Regions from separate parts of the Streptomyces nanhaiensis genome, predicted to be linked through region 2. Evidence: predicted binding sites of a transcription regulator. Region 2 holds the regulator's gene; the other holds the start of a gene.
The links. The regulator HspR, encoded in region 2, represses chaperone genes until heat shock. The targets are predictions, from matches to a motif close to TTGAGNNNNNNNNNCTCAA.
Positions count from the first base shown of each region.

Region 1: a site for HspR is predicted at 5,518-5,536, ahead of lon (endopeptidase La). Genes of this name have one in related genera too.

Region 1 is NZ_JBKJFM010000016.1:48,166-56,314, reverse strand. Features, by position in the region: partial or broken gene ACLIYP_RS07230 (sensor histidine kinase) at 1-1,722, opposite strand, end outside; gene ACLIYP_RS07225 (hypothetical protein) at 2,209-3,006, shown strand; gene lon (endopeptidase La) at 3,081-5,495, opposite strand; gene ACLIYP_RS07215 (spermidine synthase family protein) at 5,655-6,410, shown strand; gene ACLIYP_RS07210 (response regulator transcription factor) at 6,469-7,233, shown strand; gene ACLIYP_RS07205 (HAMP domain-containing sensor histidine kinase) at 7,230-8,149, shown strand, end outside.
Region 2 is NZ_JBKJFM010000025.1:28,424-36,572, forward strand. Features, by position in the region: gene ACLIYP_RS09195 (PP2C family protein-serine/threonine phosphatase) at 1-1,028, shown strand, start outside; gene dnaK (molecular chaperone DnaK) at 1,165-3,018, shown strand; gene grpE (nucleotide exchange factor GrpE) at 3,015-3,707, shown strand; gene dnaJ (molecular chaperone DnaJ) at 3,741-4,922, shown strand; gene ACLIYP_RS09215 (heat shock protein transcriptional repressor HspR) at 4,928-5,404, shown strand; gene ACLIYP_RS09220 (trypsin-like serine peptidase) at 5,698-6,561, shown strand; gene ACLIYP_RS09225 (pyridoxamine 5'-phosphate oxidase family protein) at 6,734-7,174, opposite strand; gene clpB (ATP-dependent chaperone ClpB) at 7,286-8,149, shown strand, end outside.

The DNA of each region.
Region 1 (8,149 bases), on a different contig from region 2:
GTCGGCGGCGGAGCCGGACACCTGGGCATGCGGCGGCAGCGTGGCGATCTCCACCCGCTCGTAGCGCTCGATCTCGCTGATCGCGGCGCGCAGCACGTCCAGCAGCGGCACCGGCTCCAGGTGGCCGGTGGTGTGCTCGGAGCCCGCCAGGAGGAGCAGGTTCTCGCTGTGGCGGCGCATCCGGGTGGCGAGGTGGTCGAGTTTGAAGAGCGCCGCGAGCCGCTCCGGCTCCTTCTCCTCGTGCTCCATGGACTCGATCAGGGCGAGCTGCCGCTCCACCAGCCCCAGCGTCCGCAGCCCCAGGTGGACGAACGTGCCGTGGGAGGCGCCCTGCCGGCGCTCCGGGCGCTCGCCCTCGGCGCTCCGCGCGCCGGCCTCGGCCCCGCTCCCGGCGGCCCCGGCGGCCTTCGCGGACTCGTGGTCGCGCAGCAGCCGTTCGTGCTCGGCGGTCAGCGCGGCCAGCTGCTCCCGCGCGGCGGCCAGTTCGGCGGCCAGCCCGGTGGTTCCGGCGGTTGCTTCCTCGCGTCCGGGACCGGCGGACGGCGCTCCGGCGGCGGGCTCCGCGGAGCCCGCCCCACGCGCGGAACCGGCCGCGGCCTCGGCCCGGACGGCGCGCTCGTGCAGTTCGGCCGCGGTGTCCCGCAGGCGGTTGACGGCGCGTACGACGTCTGCGAACTCGTCGTTGCGGCCGGTGTACACCACCGGCTCCTCGCCCACCGGATCGGCGGCCACCCGCTCGCCGCCGCGCCGCAGGACCGCCAGCGGACGGGCCATCGAGCGGGCGGTCTGCACGCTGATGCCGACGGCGAGCAGCAGGCAGATCCCGAGCAGGGCGGCATGCAGCTCCAGCGCGGTGACGTCGTCGTCGCGCAGCCCCTCCAGCCTCTTCACCTCGGCGGCCGCCAGCGAGGACTCCATGCTGCGCATGCGGTCCACCCGGGCGGTCAGCGCGGACTCCACGCGGTCGGGGTTCAGGGCGCGGTCCTGGTAGTCCAGCCGCGGCTGGTCGGTGAGGCGGGCCAGATAGCGCTCGGCCAGCGTCACGTCGGTGCCGGTGACGGTCCTTGCGTACGCGTCCCGGGTGGAGGCGAGCGCGGTCTGGTCGAAGTCGGCGAGGGCGGCCTGCTCGCGCAGGTGCGCCTGCTGGGCGGCGGCGGTCAGACGCGGCTGCTCGCCCTCGCCGGCGAGCGCGGCCAGCAGCAGCCCGCGGGCGGCGGAGGCCTGCTCGACGGCGCGCCCGAGGCCGGGGAGCGCGTCGGCCGTCGCGTTCTCGGCGCGTGCGGGCAGGGCGCGGGTGGTGGCGGCGGTGATGCCGCCGAGGGACTGGATGAGCTGGGTGTACGCCTCGTACGCATCGGCGGCGCCGCCCTCCCCGGCCACGGCCCGCTGGCGGGTGTCGGGGAAGGCGTCGAGCAGCCGCCGTATGTCGGCGGGGGCGTCGGCGCTCAGCTCCCGGATGCCGCGGTCCACCCGGGCGCGCTCCCGTTCGGAGATCCCCTCGCCGTCCCGGCCGGTGCGGCCGGCGGCGATGTAGCGGACGACGGCGTCGCGCTCGTCGGCCAGGGCGTGGGAGAGCGAGACCGCGCGGCGGCCCAGGTCGGCGCGGTCGACCAGCCGCTGGGAGTCGGTCAGATCGCGCGAGGCGGTGGCCACCGAGGGCGCGCCCGCGGCGAGTACGGCGGCGGCGCACAGGACGACGGAGACGAGGAGTCTGTTGCGCACCCGCGCCCTGCGCCCTGCGGGGGGCTGTGCGGAGGCTGTGCCGTCCTGGCGGTCCTGCCGGCTGCTCCGGTGTCGCTTCTTCCCCACCCGTGCTCGCAATCTCGTTCCGCCGTCCCGGACGGATCCGGGACGCGACAGTCCAGTGTGTGCGGCAAGGGACCGTATCCCGTCCGTTCACAGTTGCCCGCGGCGGCCGACGTTTCCATCGGCGCGGCGGATGCGGAGGCGGTCCCCCTGCCAGGCCACCCGAAGGAGTGAACATCACGGGGGAGTTGCCGAACAACTCCGATGCCGCGGCCAGTTCGGCCACACACCGGCCGGGGGTTGGAAATCCGCCCGGCCTTTTGGCAATATTCGCGCCCACCGTTTCACGGACACCACGATTCCGGTAGAACTCCGGCGAAGAACCGCAGGTCGCGGCACTGGTTCAGACCTGTCCCGCGCTCCCCCGTCCCCTGCCGGGCCCGCTCCGGCACACTGGCGCGCATGCGGATCGAGATGGCGAGCGAGCCAGGGAGCCCCCAGGTCCCCAACGAGGACTACGCGTCGGTAGCCCTACCTGCGGCGGGAAGGGGCGGGGCGCTGGTGGTGCTGGACGGCGTGACTCCGCCGCCGGAGGACACCGGGTGCGCGCACGACGTGCCGTGGTACGTGGCCCGCCTGGGCGGAGCGCTGCTCGAACTGTCCGGTTCGCGGCGGGATATGACGCTCAGGGAGTGCCTCGCCTCCGCCATCGGCCGGACCGCCTCCTCGCACGGCCCGGGGTGTGACCTTTCTCACTCCCGCACCCCGCAGGCGACGGTGGTGCTGGCCCGCTGGGACGAGTCGGCCGTCGAGCACCTGGTGCTCTCCGACTCGGCGCTGCTGCTGGAGGGCGCGGACGGTTCGGTGACCCCCGTCCTCGACACCCGGCTGGACGGGCTGCGGCCCGCCGCGCGGGCGCTGCCCCCGGCCGGGCGGGCCGCGTACCTGGAGTCCCTGCGCAACGCGGAGGGCGGCTTCTTCACCGCGGCGGCCGATCCGGCGGTGGCCGGGCGCGCGGTGGTGGGCTCGGCACCCCGCGAGCGGGTGCGCGCGCTGGCCGCGCTGAGCGACGGCGCCACGCGCTGGACGGAGACCTTCCGACTGGGCGACTGGACCGCGCTGATGGCGGTGCTCCGCAAGGAGGGGCCCCGGTCGCTGATCGGCCGGGTGCGCACCGCCGAGTCGGCCGACCGCGCCGGCGCGGCGTTCCCGCGCGGCAAGGCGCACGACGACGCGACGGCCGTGCTGGTGGAGTTGTAGACGGCCCCCGGGCGCCCCCGGTCCTGCCGGCCGGGGGCGCCCGTTGCGGGGGCGCCCGTTACGGGCCCGTCCGCTCAGACCGCGACCGGGAGGTCCGCCGCCGCGGGGGCCAGCGCCAGCTCCAGCACCTGGCGGACGTCCGAGACCGGGCGGACGTCCAGCTTCCGCAGCACCTCCTCGGGCACGTCGTCCAGGTCCGGCTCGTTCCGCTTCGGGATGACCACCGTGGTGATCCCGGCGCGGTGGGCGGCCAGCAGCTTCTGCTTCACCCCGCCGACCGGCAGGACGCGGCCGGTCAGCGAGACCTCGCCGGTCATCGCCACGTCCGGGCGGACCTGACGGCCCGACAGCAGCGAGGCCAGCGCGGTCGTCATGGTGACGCCCGCGCTCGGCCCGTCCTTGGGCACCGCGCCCGCCGGGACGTGGAGGTGGACGCCGCGGTCCTTCAGGTCGCCGACCGGCAGCTCCAGTTCGGCGCCCCGCGAGCGCAGGTAGGACAGGGCGATGTGCGCGGACTCCTTCATCACCTCGCCCAGCTGCCCGGTCAGGGTCAGGCCCGAGCCGCCCGTCTCCGGGTCGGCCAGCGACGCCTCGACGTACAGGACGTCCCCGCCCGCGCCGGTGACGGCCAGCCCGGTGGCCACGCCGGGGACGGCGGTGCGCCGCTCGGCCGGGTCCTGGGCGGACTCCGGGGTGTGGTGCGGGCGGCCGATCAGGGCGCGCAGGTCGTCCGCGCCGACCGTGAACGGCAGCTCGCGCTCGCCCAGTTCGTGCTGGGCCGCCACCTTGCGCAGCAGCCGCGCCACGGACCGCTCCAGGTCGCGCACCCCGGCCTCGCGGGTGTACTCGCCGGCCAGCCTGCGCAGCGCGTCCTCCTCCAGCACCACCTCGCCGGACTCCAGCCCGGCGCGCTCGCGCTGGCGGGGCACCAGGTGGTCGCGGGCGATGACGACCTTCTCGTCCTCGGTGTAGCCGTCCAGCCGGACCAGTTCCATGCGGTCCAGCAGGGGCTGCGGGATGGACTCCAGGACGTTGGCGGTGGCCAGGAACACCACGTCGGACAGGTCGAGTTCGACCTCCAGGTAGTGGTCGCGGAAGGTGTGGTTCTGCGCGGGGTCCAGCACCTCCAGCAGGGCTGCGGCCGGATCACCGCGGAAGTCGCTGCCGACCTTGTCGATCTCGTCGAGCAGCACGACCGGGTTCATCGAGCCGGCCTCCTTGACGGCCCGTACGATCCGGCCCGGCATCGCGCCGACGTAGGTGCGGCGGTGGCCTCGGATCTCGGCCTCGTCGCGCACCCCGCCGAGCGCGACGCGGACGAACTTCCGCCCCATCGCCCGGGCCACGGACTCGCCCAGGGAGGTCTTGCCGACGCCGGGCGGTCCGACCAGGGCCAGTACCGCGCCGCCCCGGCGTCCCCCCACCACGCCCAGGCCCCGTTCGGCCCGGCGCTTGCGGACGGCCAGGTACTCGGTGATGCGCTCCTTGACGTCCTCCAGGCCGGCGTGGTCGGCGTCCAGGACGGCGCGGGCGCCGGCGATGTCGTAGGCGTCCTCGGTCCGCTCGTTCCACGGCATCTCCAGGACGGTGTCCAGCCAGGTGCGGATCCAGCCGCTCTCGGGGCTCTGCTCGGAGGCTCGCTCCAGGCGTTCGGCCTCCTTCAGGGCGGCCTCGCGGACCTTCGGCGGCAGGTCGGCGGCCTCCACCCGGGCGCGGTGGTCGTCGCCCCCGTCGCCCGCCTGTCCGCTCAGTTCGGCCAGCTCCCTGCGGACGGCCTCCAGCTGGCGGCGGAGCAGGAACTCGCGCTGCTGCCTGTCCACGCCCTCCTGGACGTCCTTGGCGATGGCCTCGGCGACGTCCTGCTCGGCGAGGTGGTCGCGCAGCCAGGCGACGGCCAGCCTCAGCCGCTCCACCGGATCGGTGGTCTCCAGCAGCCTCACCCGCTGCTCGGAGCCCAGGAACGGGCTGTAGCCGGAGTTGTCGGCGAGCTGCCCGGGGTCGTCGATCTGCTGGACGCGGTCGACGACCTGCCAGGCGCCGCGTCTGCGCAGCCAGCTGGTGGCCAGCGCCTTGTACTCCCTGACGAGCTCGGCGACGGCGCCGGGCAGCGGATCGGGGACGCTCTCCTCGATCTCGGTGCCCTCCACCCACAGGGCGGCGCCCGGCCCGGTGGTGCCCGCGCCGATCCGCACCCGGCTCACGCCCCGGATCAGGGCTCCGGGGTCGCCGTCGGCGAGCCGGCCGACCTGCTCCACGCGGCCGAGCACCCCGATGCCCGCGTAGGAGCCGTCGATGCGCGGAACGAGCAGGACCCGCGGCTTCTCCCCCTTGCCGCCGGCCCCGCCGTCCCCCACGGCGGACTGGGCGGCCTCCACCGCGGCCCGCACCTCGGCGTCGGACAGGTCCAGGGGCACCACCATCCCCGGCAGTACCACCTCGTCGTCGAGCGGCAGCACGGGCAGGGTGAGCGTTGCGGGCGACAGAGCCATGATCTCTCCCTCGGCAGACAAGTTGAGCTGAAGCGACTCAATGCCTTTTCAATGCCCGGGAGGCGCGCGGTGTTCCCCTCCGTGTGTTCGCTGCGAGCGATCACCTCGCTTCACGCCCCGCCCGGCGCGCTCGGCCCGCCGGCGGCAGGATGGGGCGGCATGACGGCCGACAGGCAGCCCCCGTGTCCCCCGTACGAGACGACGGCCGGCCACGGGGCCGGCGCCCCCCTCGTCCTGGACCGCCGCGACGGCCCTCACGGCGAGGTCGTCCTGCGGCGGCACGGAGGGCTGCTGCAGATCATCGCCAACGGCTGCTTCCTGATGGACACCTCCGACGGCCGCTCCGAGCGCCTGCTGGTGCGGGCCGCGCTTCGGGAGCTGGACGCCGGCGGCGGCCGACCCTCGCCGTCCGTGCTGATCGGCGGGCTGGGCGTCGGCTTCTCGCTGGCCCAGGCGGCGGCCGAGCCGCGCTGGGGGCGGATCACCGTGGTCGAGCGGGAGGAGGCGGTGATCGGCTGGCACCGCGACGGCCCGCTCGGCGAGATCTCCTCCGGGGCGCTGGCCGACCCCCGGGTGCGGCTCGTCCGCGCCGACCTCCTGGCGCACCTGGCCGGCGGCGGGTCCGGAGGCCCGTCCGGCGGCCGGGAGCCGTACGACGCGCTGTGCCTGGACGTCGACAACGGCCCCGACTGGACGGTCACCGAGGACAACGGCTCGCTCTACACCCCCGCCGGGCTCGCCGCCTGCGCCCGGCGGCTCGCCCCCGGCGGGGTGCTGGCCGTGTGGTCCGCGCAGCCGTCCCGCACCTTCGGCGAGGCCCTCCGGAATGCCGGGTTCACACGGGTGCGCACCGAAGAGGTGCCCGTCGCCCGAGGCGTCCCGGACGTGGTCCACCTCGCCACCCGACCGGCGTAGCGCACCGCACACGCGCCGTTTACGCTCTAGCGAGAAACCGAGCGGTAGGGCGAGACGTATGGACCACAGGAACACCACGCAGTCCCACGGCGGCACCGCCGCGGCGGCCTCCCCCGGCGCGCAGCGCCGGATCCTGGTCGTGGAGGACGACCCGACCATCACCGAGGCGGTCGCCGCCCGGCTGCGCGCCGAGGGCTTCCAGGTCCGCACCGCCGGGGACGGCCCGGCGGCGGTGGAGGCGGCCGAGGTGTGGCAGCCCGACCTGCTGGTACTGGACGTGATGCTGCCGGGCTTCGACGGCCTGGAGGTCTGCCGCCGGGTGCAGGCTCAGCGGCCGGTGCCGGTGCTGATGCTCACCGCCCGGGACGACGAGACCGACATGCTGGTCGGCCTGGGGGTCGGCGCGGACGACTACATGACCAAGCCCTTCTCCATGCGGGAGCTGGTCGCGCGCGCCCACGTACTGCTGCGCCGGGTGGAGCGCGCCACGATCGCCGCCTCCTCGCCGCGCTCGGGCACGCTGCGGCTGGGCGAGCTGGAGATCGACAACGCCCAGCGCCGGGTGCGGGTCTCCGGCAGGGACGTCCACCTCACCCCCACCGAGTTCGACCTGCTGGTCTGCCTGGCCAACTCCCCCCGCGCGGTGCTCTCCCGCGAGCAGCTCCTGGCCGAGGTGTGGGACTGGGCCGACGCCTCGGGCACACGCACGGTCGACAGCCACATCAAGGCGCTGCGCCGGAAGATCGGCGCGGAGCGGATACGCACGGTCCACGGCGTCGGCTACGCGCTGGAGGCGCCCGCCCCGGCCCCCGACTGGACATGAGCAGAACGGGCGCGGGCCGCCGTCGGCGTTCCCTGTGGAGCCGGTTCTGGGAGGGCGTGCGCCCCGTGGACCCGTTCCGCTCGGTGAAGGCCGCGCTGGGCGCGCTGGTGATCGTCACGGTGGCCATCACCACCCTGCTGACCATCGTCGCGGTCCACTCGGCCATCGAGCTGCGGGTGATCGCCCTGCTCGCGGTGATCGCCTCGCTGGTGGTCACCCAGTTCGTGGCGCACGGGCTGGCCGCGCCGCTGGACGAGATGACGGACGCCGCCCGCTGGATGGCCCGCGGCGACTACAGCCGGCGCGTCCGCGTCGACCGCCGCGACGAGCTGGGCGAGCTGGCCGGGACGTTCAACCGCATGGCCGCCGACCTGGAGGCCGCCGACCGGCACCGCAAGGAGCTGGTGGCCAACGTCTCGCACGAGCTGCGCACCCCGATCGCGGCGCTGCGCGCGGTGCTGGAGAACGTGGTGGACGGGGTCTCCGAGGCCGATCCGGCGACGATGGACATCGCGCTGCGGCAGACCGAGCGCCTGGGCCGCCTGGTGGAGCACCTGCTGGACCTGTCCAGGCTCGACAACGGCGTGGTGCCGCTGCACTCCCGCCGCTTCGAGGTGTGGCCCTACCTGGCGGGCGTGCTCAAGGAGGCCAACATGACCAAGGGTCAGGGGCACTTCCGCACCGACGTCCACCTCCACCTGGAGGTGACCCCCTCGGACATGGTCGCGTACGCCGACACCGAGCGGCTGCACCAGGTGGTCGCCAACCTGATCGACAACGCCGTCAAGCACAGCCCGCCCCACGGCCGGGTGACGGTGCGGGCACGGCCCGGCCGGGCGCCGCTGAGCCTGGAGCTGGAGGTGCTGGACGAGGGCCCGGGCATTCCGGAGGCGGACCGCGAGAGGGTCTTCGAGCG
Region 2 (8,149 bases):
CGCTGGTCTCGCTGGCGGTGGTGAGTGCGGCCGGCCTGGTGGCGGCCGTGGCCCGGCGGCGGCGCGAGGGGCAGCTCGTCCGGATCCGGCAGGTCGCCGAGGCCGCCCAGCTCGCCCTCCTCTCCCCGGTGCCGCGCCGCGCGGGCGGGCTGCGCCTGGCGGCCAGGTACAGCGCCGCCGAGTCCGACACGCTGATCGGCGGCGATCTGTACGAGGTCGTGGTCCTCCCCGACCGCACCCGGCTGATCATCGGCGACGTGCGCGGCAAGGGCCTGCCCGCGATCCGTACGGCGGCCGCGGTGCTGGGCGCCTTCCGGGAGGCGGCCCAGTACGAGTCCGCGCTGACGACCGTGGCCGGCCGCTGCTCGCGCGCGGTGGCGCGGTGCGCGCGGGAGGCGGCCGCCGGTGACGGCCCGGACGCGGAGGCGGAGGCGGACGAACTGTTCGTCACCGCCGCGCTGGTGGAGATCCAGGGCGGGCGGCTGCGCGTCGTCGACCTGGGGCATCCGCCGCCGCTGCTGCTCACCGCCGAGGGCTGCGCGCCGCTGCCGGTCGAGCCGCTGCCGCCGCTCGGGCTGGTGCACGGTTTCACGGTCGGATGGGACGACGACTGCGGTCTGACCGTCCACACCCGGTGGAGCCCCGGGGACCGGTTGCTGCTCCACACCGACGGCATCGACGAGGCGCGCGACGGCAGGGGGCGCTTCTTCCCGCTCGCCGAGACGCTGGAGGGACTGCGCGGGGTGCCCACCGAGCGGCTGCCGGACGAACTGCTGGAGGCGGTCGCCCGGCACACCGGCGGGAGGCTGCGGGACGACGCGGCGGTCGTCGCCGTCGAGTTCTCCGGGGCCGGGGAGACGGCGGGTGGGGAGGCGGCGGGCGTACGGGAACCGGGGGAGAAAGAGCGCGGCGGGCCGGATGGATCGGCCGGCGCGGGGAAGGCTGCCCCGTCCGGGAGCCGTGACGGCCCCGGCGGGCACCCTGTTCTCCGGGCGATTCCCGACGACCGGCGTTCCGCGGGTAGTTGAGACGGAACGGCTGGGGCATGAGTTGGCCCGCCGGAGGAGAGTTGAGTCGGTGCGGCTCAGGTCTCTTGACGCCGCCCTCCCTCCTGCTGCACTCTTGAGCCAGATCTACTCAAGGTATGAGCTGGAGGAACCCGAAATGGCACGAGCGGTCGGCATCGACCTGGGTACGACGAACTCCGTCGTCAGTGTTCTCGAGGGCGGTGAGCCCACCGTCATCACCAATGCCGAGGGCGCCAGGACCACGCCGTCCGTCGTCGCCTTCGCCAAGAACGGCGAGGTTCTCGTAGGCGAGGTCGCCAAGCGCCAGGCCGTCACCAACGTCGACAGGACGATCCGGTCGGTCAAGCGCCACATGGGCACCGACTGGAAGATCAACCTGGACGGCAAGGACTTCAACCCCCAGCAGATCAGCGCCTTCGTGCTGCAGAAGCTGAAGCGGGACGCCGAGGCGTACCTGGGCGAGAAGGTCACCGACGCGGTGATCACCGTCCCCGCCTACTTCAACGACCACGAGCGCCAGGCCACCAAGGAGGCCGGCGAGATCGCGGGTCTGAACGTCCTGCGCATCGTCAACGAGCCGACCGCGGCCGCCCTGGCCTACGGCCTGGAGAAGGACGACCAGACGATCCTGGTCTTCGACCTCGGCGGCGGCACCTTCGACGTCTCGCTGCTGGAGATCGGCGACGGCGTCGTGGAGGTGAAGGCCACCAACGGCGACAACCAGCTCGGCGGCGACGACTGGGACCAGCGGATCGTCGACTACCTGGTCAAGCAGTTCCAGTCCGGCCACGGCGTGGACCTGGCCAAGGACAAGATGGCGCTCCAGCGGCTGCGCGAGGCGGCGGAGAAGGCCAAGATCGAGCTCTCCAGCTCGACCGAGACCACCATCAACCTGCCCTACATCACCGCGTCGGCCGAGGGCCCGCTGCACCTGGACGAGAAGCTCACCCGGGCCCAGTTCCAGCAGCTCACCGCCGACCTGCTGGAGCGCTGCAAGATCCCGTTCCACAACGTGATCAAGGACGCGGGCATCCAGCTCTCCGAGATCGACCACGTCGTCCTCGTCGGCGGCTCGACCCGCATGCCGGCCGTCGCCGAGCTCGTCAAGGAGCTGACCGGCGGCAAGGAGGCGAACAAGGGCGTCAACCCGGACGAGGTGGTGGCCATCGGCGCCTCGCTGCAGGCCGGTGTGCTCAAGGGCGAGGTCAAGGACGTCCTGCTGCTGGACGTCACCCCGCTGTCCCTGGGGATCGAGACCAAGGGCGGCATCATGACCAAGCTGATCGAGCGCAACACCACGATCCCGACCAAGCGCTCGGAGATCTTCACCACCGCCGAGGACAACCAGCCCAGCGTGCAGATCCAGGTGTACCAGGGCGAGCGGGAGATCGCGGCGTACAACAAGAAGCTGGGCATGTTCGAGCTGACCGGGCTGCCGCCGGCGCCGCGCGGGGTGCCGCAGATCGAGGTCACCTTCGACATCGACGCCAACGGCATCATGCACGTGTCCGCCAAGGACCTGGGCACGGGCAAGGAGCAGCGGATGACCGTCACCGGCGGTTCGGCGCTGCCCAAGGACGACATCGAGCGGATGATGCGGGAGGCCGAGCAGTACGCGGAGGAGGACCACCGGCGCCGGGAGGCGGCCGAGACCCGCAACCAGGCCGAGCAGCTGGTGTACACCACCGAGAAGTTCCTCAAGGACAACGAGGACAAGGTGCCCGGGGACGTCAGGTCCGAGGTCGAGGCGTCGGTGGCGGAGCTGAAGGAGAAGCTCAAGGGCGAGGACACCGCGGCCATCCGCGAGGCCTCCGAGAAGGTCGCGGCCACCAGCCAGAAGCTGGGCCAGGCCCTGTACGCCGACGCCCAGGGACAGCAGGCCGCGGGCGGCGCCGGAGCCGGAGCCGGTGCCAAGGCCGGCGGCGCGGACGACGACGTGGTGGACGCCGAGATCGTCGACGACGACAAGCCCAAGGGTGATGCAGCGTGACGGAGGAGACCCCGGGTTTCGAGCAGGAGCCCGACGTCCCCGCCGAGCCGGTCGAGCCGGGCGAGCAGCCCGGTGACGCGGCGCAGGCCTCCGGACCCGCCGAGGAGGCGGGCCCGGAGGCGGCCCCCGGGACGTCCGGGGCGTCCGGGGACGCCGAGCGGGTGGCGGCGCTGACCGCCCAGCTCGACCAGACCCGTACCGCGCTGAACGAGCGCACCCAGGACCTGCAGCGGCTCCAGGCGGAGTTCTCCAACTACCGCCGCCGGGTCGAGCGGGACCGGGTGGCGGTCAAGGAGATCGCGATCGCCAACGTGCTCACCGAGCTGCTGCCGGTGCTCGACGACATCGGCCGCGCCCGGGACCACGGCGAGCTGCTCGGCGGCTTCAAGTCGGTGGCCGAGTCGCTGGAGACGGTCGTGGCGAAGATGGGTCTGCAGCAGTTCGGCAAGGAGGGCGAGGCCTTCGACCCGACGGTGCACGAGGCGCTGATGCACTCGTACTCGCCCGACGTCACCGAGACGACGTGCGTGCAGATCCTGCAGCCCGGGTATCGCATCGGCGAGCGCACGATCCGCCCCGCGCGGGTCGGTGTCGCCGAGCCCCAGCCGGGCGCGCAGCCCGCCAAGGGCGAGGACCAGCAGGCGGAGACGGCAGCCGATGAGGAGAGCGGTGGCCCCGAGCAGGGCTGACGCGGAGGAAGACCGGAAGGAGGGACGCCGGGGATGAGCACCAAGGACTTCGTGGAGAAGGACTACTACAAGGTCCTCGGCGTCCCCAAGGACGCCACCGAGGCGGAGATCAAGAAGGCGTACCGGAAGCTCGCCCGCGAGTTCCACCCGGACGCCAACAAGGGCGACGCCCGGGCCGAGGAGCGCTTCAAGGAGGTCTCCGAGGCCCATGACGTCCTGGGCGATCCCAAGCGCCGCAAGGAGTACGACGAGGCCCGCGCGCTCTTCGGCGCCGGTGGTTTCCGCACCGGCCCGGGGGCGGGCGGCCCCGGCGGCTTCAACTTCGACCTGGGCGACATCTTCGGAGGCGCCCAGGGCGGCAGCCCCGGGGCGGGCGGCTTCGGCGGCGGCCTCGGGGACGTCTTCGGCGGGCTGTTCGGCCGGGGCGGCGGAGCGGGCACGCGCACCCAGCCGCGCCGCGGCCAGGACGTCGAGTCCGAGGTGACGCTCAGCTTCACCGAGGCGGTGGACGGGGCCACGGTCCCGCTGCGGATGTCCAGCTCGGCGGCGTGCAAGGCCTGCGCGGGCACCGGCGACAGGAACGGCACACCCAGGGTCTGCCCGACCTGCGTCGGCACCGGCCAGGTCAGCCGGGGCGGCGGGGGCGGATTCTCGCTCACCGACCCGTGCGTGGACTGCCGGGGCCGGGGGCTGATCGCCCAGGACCCGTGCGAGGTCTGCAAGGGCAGCGGCCGGGCCACCAGCTCGCGCACCATGCAGGTCCGCATCCCCGCCGGCGTCTCGGACGGTCAGCGCATCCGGCTGCGCGGCAAGGGCGCACCGGGCGAGCGCGGCGGCCCGAACGGAGACCTGTACGTCGTGGTGCACGTCGAGCCGCACCCGGTGTTCGGCCGCAAGGGCGACAACCTGACCGTCACCGTGCCCGTCACCTTCACGGAGGCGGCGCTCGGCGGCGAGATCAAGGTGCCCACCCTGGGCGGCCCGCCGGTCACCCTGAGGCTGCCGGCCGGCACCCCGAGCGGCCGGACGATGCGCGCCCGGGGGAAAGGGGCGGTGCGCAAGGATGGCACCAGGGGCGATCTGCTGGTCACCATGGAGGTGACGGTCCCGAGGGAACTGAGCGACAAGGCGAGGGACCTGCTGGAGTCCTACCGTGACGCGACCGCGGGCGAGGATCCGCGGGCGGCGCTGTTCAAGGCCGCGAAGGGAGACTGACCGATATGGACGGCTACGGCCGCGGACGACAGAGCCAGGGACGGGGGCGCGGCAACCCGTACGAACTGACGGACGAGTCACCGGTCTACGTCATCTCCGTCGCGGCCCAGCTCTCCGGGCTCCACCCGCAGACGCTGCGGCAGTACGACCGGCTCGGTCTCGTCTCCCCCGACCGTACGGCCGGGCGGGGCCGCCGCTACTCGGCGCGGGACATCCAGCTCCTGCGCCAGGTGCAGCGGCTGTCGCAGGACGAGGGCATCAACCTCGCGGGCATCAAGCGCATCATCGAACTGGAGAACCAGGTCGCCGCCCTCCAGGCCAAGGTGGCCGAACTCCAGCAGGCGGTGGAGGGCGCGGCGCTGGCCATGCGCCAGCGCGAGGCGCAGGTGCACGCCTCCTACCGCCGCGACCTGGTGCCCTACCAGGACGTGCAGCAGTCCAGCGCGCTGGTGGTCTGGCGGCCTCAGCGCTCCGCCGACTGACCCGCACCCGGCACGACCCGGGGCGCGGCCCCCTGCCGCTTCCACGGTCCGCTCCGGCCCGGCCTTCCCGGCCGGGCCGCTGCCGTTCCGGTCCGGCTCCGGTCCGGCTCCGGTGGAGCCCGGCTCCGGCAGGGCCCGGGTCCCGGCTCGGGCTCGCGTCCCGTACGTCCCCGGCGTGGGGCCGTACGGCGTACACATGCGTCCGTCCGGGTCCGCCCGAACGGAGGCACCGCCCCACCCGGTCGGCGGTGTGCGGATGGCATGCGCACGTGGGAGGGGCGCAGCGTGAGGGCATGGACAGGATACGTGCCGTCATAGCCGCATTCGTCACCGTCGCGACCTCCGCCGCGCTGCTGGGGGCCGCTCCCCTGGGCGTCCCCGCGGTCGATCCGGTGTCCGGCGCCGCGGCCGTTCGCACGACGGCCGACGGGGCCGGCGCCCCCCGGGCGCCCTGGCCCGGCGGTACCGTGCGGACCGTCGGGAAGCTCATCGGTACCTATCCGGACGGGCAGCTGCTCGCCTGCTCCGGCGCCGTCGTGGACGCCCCCAACGGAAGCGTCGTCGTCACCGCCGCGCACTGCGTCCACAACCCCGGCGAGCCCCGCTGGAAGCAGGCCTGGTTCGTCCCCGCCTACGACCGCCACGGCACCGCGAACGCCGCCCGGGTCGGCTGGCGGGTGAAGTCGGTGCACCTGGAGTCCGCCTGGAAGCGGGGGAGGCTGCCGCAGGTCCTGCCGTACGACTACGCCTTCCTGAAGGTGGAGAAGAAGGGCGGGCGGACGCTCCAGGAGACGGTCGGCGCCAACCGCCTGGACTTCGAACCCGTCGATCCGGCCGAGCGGACCGTGGCCCTGGGCTACCCGGCCACGAAGCCGTACGACGGCGAGACGCTCGCCCACTGCGCGGGCACGCCCGCCCTGCTGACCGAGCGGGACACCCAGCAGCCGAACGTGGGCGGGCTGCTGCTGGAGTCCTGCGACCTGACCCAGGGCTCCAGCGGCGGGCCGTGGCTGCGGGACTACGACGCCGCGAGCCAGTCCGGCACGGTGGTGGCCGTGATGTCGGTCGGCGACGACCAGGGCCGGGTGCTGGGCCGCCCCTTCCCGGCCGAGGCGCGCCGGCTGCTCCAGGCGGCGGGCGGCCGTCCCCGCGGCTGAGCCGAGCCGCACCGAGCCGCACCGAGCCGCACCGCGCGCGCCGGATCCGCCGGACCGGCCGCCCCACGAGCCGACGCCGTCCCGCCCGATGTGCGACCGGGCGGGGCGGCGTCGCGCCGTACGCGTACCCGGGTGCGGGTGCGGGTGCGGGTGCGGGCCCAGGGGTCAGGGGTCAGGGGCGCTCAGGGGAGGGGACGGTGCCCATCGCCCGGTCCAGGGCGATCTCGATCAGCACCCGCTCCGGGTTGGGCGCGGGGGTGCGCCCGTAGCGCTCGGCGTAGCGGGCGACCGCGTCCGCGATCGCCTCGGCGTCGGTGCGCACCGACGCGACCCCCTCCAGGGTCGCCCAGCGCCCCCGGTCCACCTGGCAGACGGCGGCCCGGGCGCCGCCGGGCCGGTCCGCGGCGGCCAGGACGTTGGCGACCTTGGCGCTGGTACGGCGGGTGATGACCCGTGCCAGGCCGGCCCCGGGGTCGTAGGTGACCCCGACTGGCACCACGTGGGGGGTGCCGTCGGGGCGGAGCGTGGTCAGGGTGCACAGGTGCCGCTCCCGCCAGAAGGCGAGGTACGCGTCGTCCGGATGCCGGGGGTCCCGCCGGGATTCGCTGGCCATGCTCCGGAAACTATCCCGGCGGCGCTCCCGTTCGCGCGTTGAGTGGAATAGACTCAACTTACTGCATGCTGATGTGTGCAGAGTTGGCGACAGGAGGAGGAGTACGCACCCGTGGACGCCGAGCTGACCAACAGGAGCCGGGACGCGATCAGCGCGGCCAACAACCGCGCCCTCACCGGGGGCCACCCCGACATCACCCCGGCACATCTGCTCCTGGCCCTGCTGGAGGGCCAGGACAACGAGAACATCCAGGACCTGCTCGCGGCGGTCGACGCCGACCAGGCCGCCCTGCGCTCGGCGGCCGAGCGGCTGCTGGGCTCGCTGCCCAGCGTGCAGGGCTCCACCGTCGCCAAGCCGCAGCCCGACCGCGACCTGATGGCCGTCCTCGCCGACGCCTCCCGCCGCGCCAAGGAGCTGGGCGACGCCTACATCTCCACCGAGCACCTGCTCATCGGCCTGGCGGCCAGGGGAGGCCGGACCGGCGGGCTGCTCACCGAGCAGGGCGCCACCGCCGAGAAGCTGCTCACCGCCTTCGAGACCGCGCGCGGCGGCCAGCGCGTCACCACCGCCGACCCCGAGGGCACCTACAAGGCGCTGGAGAAGTTCGGCACCGACCTGACCGCCGCGGCGCGCGAGGGCCGGCTCGACCCGGTCATCGGCCGCGACCAGGAGATCCGCCGCGTGGTGCAGGTGCTCTCGCGGCGCACCAAGAACAACCCGGTGCTCATCGGCGAGCCCGGCGTCGGCAAGACGGCGGTCGTGGAGGGCCTGGCACAGCGGATCGTCAAGGGCGACGTCCCCGAGTCGCTGAAGAACAAGCGCCTGGTCGCCCTCGACCTGGGCGCGATGGTGGCCGGGGCGAAGTACCGCGGCGAGTTCGAGGAGCGGCTCAAGGCCGTCCTGGCGGAGATCAAGTCCAGCGACGGGCGGATCGTCACCTTCATCGACGAGCTGCACACCGTCGTCGGCGCGGGC